Regions from separate parts of the Variovorax sp. PMC12 genome, predicted to be linked through region 2. Evidence: riboswitches for the same ligand, from Rfam matches in the RefSeq annotation. Region 2 holds a riboswitch; the other holds the start of a gene.
What was found. Region 2 has a riboswitch for glycine ahead of C4F17_RS15465 (D-amino acid dehydrogenase). Riboswitches for the same ligand answer to the same signal wherever they lie in the genome.
Positions count from the first base shown of each region.

Region 1 (2,388 bases), 2.9 Mb from region 2:
CAGCCGTGATTACGGAAACCCGGCTGCAGGCCAGCGTGACGGCATTGACGGAAAGAAAAGCCATCGTTCAGGTGTTCGCCTGGCAGGCTGACATCCTTCTCTTCGAGGCGAACGTGGTCGAGGTCCTGGCGCCCTGGCGCGTCAAGCCAGCCTGAGGCTGGGGATCACAATGAATCGGACATCGCCACTTCTGCGCCCGATCACGATATCGGGCACCCTTTTGAACAACCGCGTCTTCATGGCGCCGATGACGCGCATGCGGGCCAACGGCACGGAATGTCCGACACTGCTGACCGCCAGGTACTACGCACAGAGGGCAACCGCCGGTTTGATCGTCACCGAGGCCACGCAGGTCTGCGCCCAAGGCAAGGGCTACTTCGGCACACCGGGTATCTACACCAATGCGCAGGAAGGTGCGTGGAGCCGCGTGGTGAAAGCGGTGCACGAAGCGGGCGGCCGAATTGCAATGCAACTCTGGCACGTGGGCCGCATCTCGCACAGCCTGAACCAGCCGGACGGCGCGCAGCCGGTCGCTCCTTCAGCCGTCGCCACACGACGCTCGAAGGTAAGCGTCTTCAAGAACGGGCGACTCCAGGAAGTACCCTGCGAGCCAGCAAGGGAGCTTTCAGGCGATGAAATTTCCGTGATCGTCTCGCAGTACGCGGCAGCGGCCGAACGTGCAAAGCGGGCAGGCTTTGACTTTGTCGAAATTCATGCGGCCAACGGCTATCTGATCAACCAGTTTCTTTCCACGAATACCAACCTTCGGACAGACCAATACGGCGGCTCTCTTGAAAATCGGGCCCGCTTCCTGGAAGAAATCGTCGATGCAGTCTCTCTTGTCATCGGCGCAGGCAGGGTCGGAGTTCGCATATCGCCCAATGGGGTATTCAACGATATCGCCGACAGCGAAGCCGAACAAATGGCCTGTTTGCTAGCCCACAGCCTCAACGCCAAGGGGATCGCGTATCTGCACGTCGCAGAACCCGACTGGGCGGGCGGCGTTGCATTGACTGCAGCATTCCGACAGGGGCTACGCGAAAGATTCAGGAATTGCCTGGTTTTTTGCGGAAATTTCGACCAGAAATCAGGGGAGGAATTGCTGGCGCAAAAAGTTGCGGATGCGATGGCGTTTGGTCGTCTGTACATCGCGAATCCGGATCTGGTGACTCGCTTTGCCAGCGGCGCCAAGCTGAATGTGGCCGACCCATCGACTTTCTATTTCGGCAACACCAAGGGGTATACCGACTATCCGTCATTGGGAAGCGCCGAGGCCACAACGGCAACCGCTTGACCAGAGCGGCCGGCCGATAGTCCTTGGAACACGCCCTAGCCGATCAACTACACTCTCGAAGGTCAGGAGAGAGCCCCGCCAGCCGGGGCCGCCGAAGGCGCAGGGGTTTCCCGAACGCTCAGGCAAAAGGACTGACAAGGCGCCGGCGAACACCGGCGTTTCCTTGCTGGAGAGAGGCCGCCGTACCGCAAACGGCGCAGCGGCCCACCGAAGGAGCAAACCCCGATCGTGGGGCGAATCTCTCAGGTAAAGCGGACAGCAGGGGTGGCCCATGGCTTGCGTCATGGATTTTGTCTGCCCCTTTGGAGTGCCCCGTGGCCGCTTCCTCCGCACCCGCTACCGAACTTCTCAAGACGCCGCTGCACGACCTTCACGTGGAGCTCGGCGCCCGCATGGTGCCCTTCGCCGGCTATTCCATGCCGGTGCAGTACCCCGCCGGCCTCATGGCCGAACACAAGCACACGCGCGATGCGGCCGGCCTGTTCGACATCTCCCACATGGGCCAGCTTCGCCTCGTCGGCCCCGACGCCGCGGCCGCCTTCGAAACCCTGATGCCCGTCGACGTGATCGACCTGCCCGCCGGCAAGCAGCGCTACGGCCTGCTGCTGAACGACGAGGGCGGCATCCTCGACGACCTGATGTTCTTCAACGAAGGCCACGGCTCGCTTTTCGTGATCGTCAACGGCGCCTGCAAGGTGGCCGACATCGCCCACATCCAGCAGAAGATCGGCTCCCGCTGCGAAGTGCAGCCCTTGCCCGACCACGCCCTGCTCGCGCTGCAGGGCCCCAAGGCCGCGGCCACGCTGGCGCGGTTGTCGCCCGGCATCGAGCGCTTCGTGTTCATGACGGGCGGCGCGGTGCAGATCGGCGGCATTCCCGCCTTCGTCACCCGCAGCGGCTACACCGGCGAAGACGGCTTCGAGATCTCGGTGGCCGCCAAGGATGCCGAGCCGCTGGCCCGCCTGCTGCTGGCCCAGCCCGAGGTCAAGCCCATCGGCCTGGGCGCGCGCAATTCGCTGCGGCTCGAAGCCGGCCTGTGCCTGTACGGCAACGACATCGACACCACCACCACGCCGGTCGAGGCTTCGCTCAAC
Region 1 is NZ_CP027773.1:379,677-382,064, reverse strand. Features, by position in the region: gene C4F17_RS01720 (PaaI family thioesterase) at 1-155, shown strand, start outside; gene C4F17_RS01715 (alkene reductase) at 170-1,294, shown strand; glycine riboswitch at 1,348-1,438, shown strand; glycine riboswitch at 1,451-1,563, shown strand; gene gcvT (glycine cleavage system aminomethyltransferase GcvT) at 1,609-2,388, shown strand, end outside.
Region 1: linked by a shared signal. The riboswitch ahead of gcvT (glycine cleavage system aminomethyltransferase GcvT) and the one ahead of C4F17_RS15465 (D-amino acid dehydrogenase) in region 2 are both predicted to bind glycine.

Region 2 (2,388 bases):
CTCATCCAGCAGCGCGCACACGGTATTGACGATCTCGATGTTCGGCTTCTCGTTCCAGCCGCCCACGTTGTAGGTCTCGCCCAGTTTGCCGGCCTCGAGCACACGGCGAATGGCGCTGCAGTGGTCCTTCACGTAGAGCCAGTCGCGCACCTGCATGCCGTCGCCGTACACGGGCAGCGGCTTGCCGGCCAGCGCGTTGACGATCATCAGCGGGATGAGCTTCTCGGGGAAGTGGAACGGGCCGTAGTTGTTGGAGCAGTTGGTGGTGAGCACCGGCAGGCCGTAGGTGTGGTGCCAGGCGCGCACGAGGTGGTCGCTGGCGGCCTTGCTGGCCGAGTACGGGCTGTTGGGCTCGTACTTGTTCTCTTCGGTGAAGGCCGGGTCTGTCTTCGAAAGCGAGCCGTAGACCTCGTCTGTCGACACGTGCAGGAAACGGAAGGCCGTTTTCTGGTCGGCTGGCAGCGCGCTCCAGTAGCCACGTACGGATTCGAGCAGGCGGAAGGTGCCGAGCACGTTGGTCTGCACGAAGTCTTCGGGGCCGTGGATCGAGCGGTCGACATGCGACTCGGCGGCAAAGTTGACCACGGCGCGCGGCTTGTGCTCGGCCAGCAGGCGGTCGACCAGGGCGCTGTCGCCGATGTCGCCCTGCACGAAGATGTGCTGTGGGTTGTTCTTGAGCGATGCGAGCGTCTCGAGGTTGCCGGCGTAGGTCAGCTTGTCGAGGTTCACGACAGGCTCGTCGCTGGTCGCGATCCAGTCGAGTACGAAATTGGCGCCAATGAAGCCAGCGCCGCCGGTAACCAAGATCATGGGGTCCCCTGAATGTTGAAAGTCATCGCCGTGTCGCAATGAACCTTAACGTTCGATTATCCCATTGGGCCAATTGGCGGAAACACAAGACGTTACCGTTCTGCCCTCGGCGTGTTTACAATCGTTCGCGATACCGCAGGAGAGCGGGCCACCCCGGTGGCCCTACCGAAGGCGCAAACTCCCATAAACGCTCAGGTCGGCCCGACGAAGTCTTGGATTTCGGCAAGGGGTCAGTACTGCATCAACTGAAACGCCGTCTGGAGAGACGCCACTTCACGTGGCGCACCGAAGGAGCAAATTCGTTGCAATGGCGCAACGAATGAATCTCTCAGGTACCGAGGACAGGGGGAGCGGCAACTTGGACAGCGGTCGTCCGGTTGCTTGCTATTAATTCAATAGTATTCACCCTCGCCCGCCGTTCAAGCGCAGCACCTCAAAGGTACTTGAAATGCGCGTGATCGTTCTTGGCGCCGGCCTGCTCGGCGTGACCTCGGCTTACTACCTCCAGCAACTCGGCCACGAAGTGACCGTGATCGACCGGCAGGCCACCCCGGCCGCCGAAACCAGCTTCGCCAATGGCGGGCAGATTTCCGTCAGCCATGCCGAACCCTGGGCCAACCCCAGCGCGCCGCTCAAGGTGCTGCAATGGCTAGGCAAGGAAGACGCCCCGCTGCTGTTCCGCATCCGCGCCGACATGCGCCAGTGGCTGTGGGGCCTGCAGTTCCTGCGCGAATGCACGCCGGCGCGCACCCGCCACAACATCGAGCAGATCGTGCGTCTTGGCACATACAGCCGCTCGATGTTGCAACAGTTGCGCCGCGACACCGGCATCGCCTACGACCAGCGCACCCAGGGCATCCTCCACTTCTATACGACGCAGAAGGAATTCGACGGAGCCCTCGCGCCCGCCGAGCAGATGCGCGCGCTGGGCTGCGAACGCCAGGTCATCTCGGCAGACGAGGCCGTGAAGATCGAGCCCGCCCTCGCCCACATCCGCCCCAAGCTGGCCGGCGCCACCTACACGGCCGAGGACGAATCCGGCGATGCCAACCGCTTCGCGCGCGAACTCTCCCGGCTCGCGGCCGAAGCCGGCGTGAAATTTCTCATGAGCCACACCGTCACCGCCCTGCGCGAGGCCGGCGGCAGCATCGACCACGTGGAGGTCACCGGCGCCGAAGGCCGCTTCCAGCGCATTCGCGGCGACGCCTTCGTGATGGCGATGGGCTCGCTGAGCCCGTTGCTCGCGGCGCCGCTGGGCATCCGCCTGCCGATCTATCCGGCCAAGGGCTATTCGGTCACGCTGCCCGTCAAGGACGCCTCCAAAGCGCATCAGGTCTCGCTGACCGACGACGAATTCAAGCTCGTGTTCTCACGCTACACCTCGGAATCCGGCGACCGCCTGCGCATCGCCGGCACGGCCGAGCTCAACGGCTACGACCGCGACCTGAACCGCGTGCGCTGCGAAGCCATCGTGCGCCGTGTCGAAGAGCTGTTCCCCGGCGCCGGCGACACCACGCAGGCCCAGTTCTGGACCGGCCTGCGCCCCGCCACGCCAAGCAACGTGCCGCTGATCGGCAA
Region 2 is NZ_CP027773.1:3,316,484-3,318,871, forward strand. Features, by position in the region: gene rfbB (dTDP-glucose 4,6-dehydratase) at 1-810, opposite strand, end outside; glycine riboswitch at 937-1,040, shown strand; glycine riboswitch at 1,058-1,165, shown strand; gene C4F17_RS15465 (D-amino acid dehydrogenase) at 1,259-2,388, shown strand, end outside.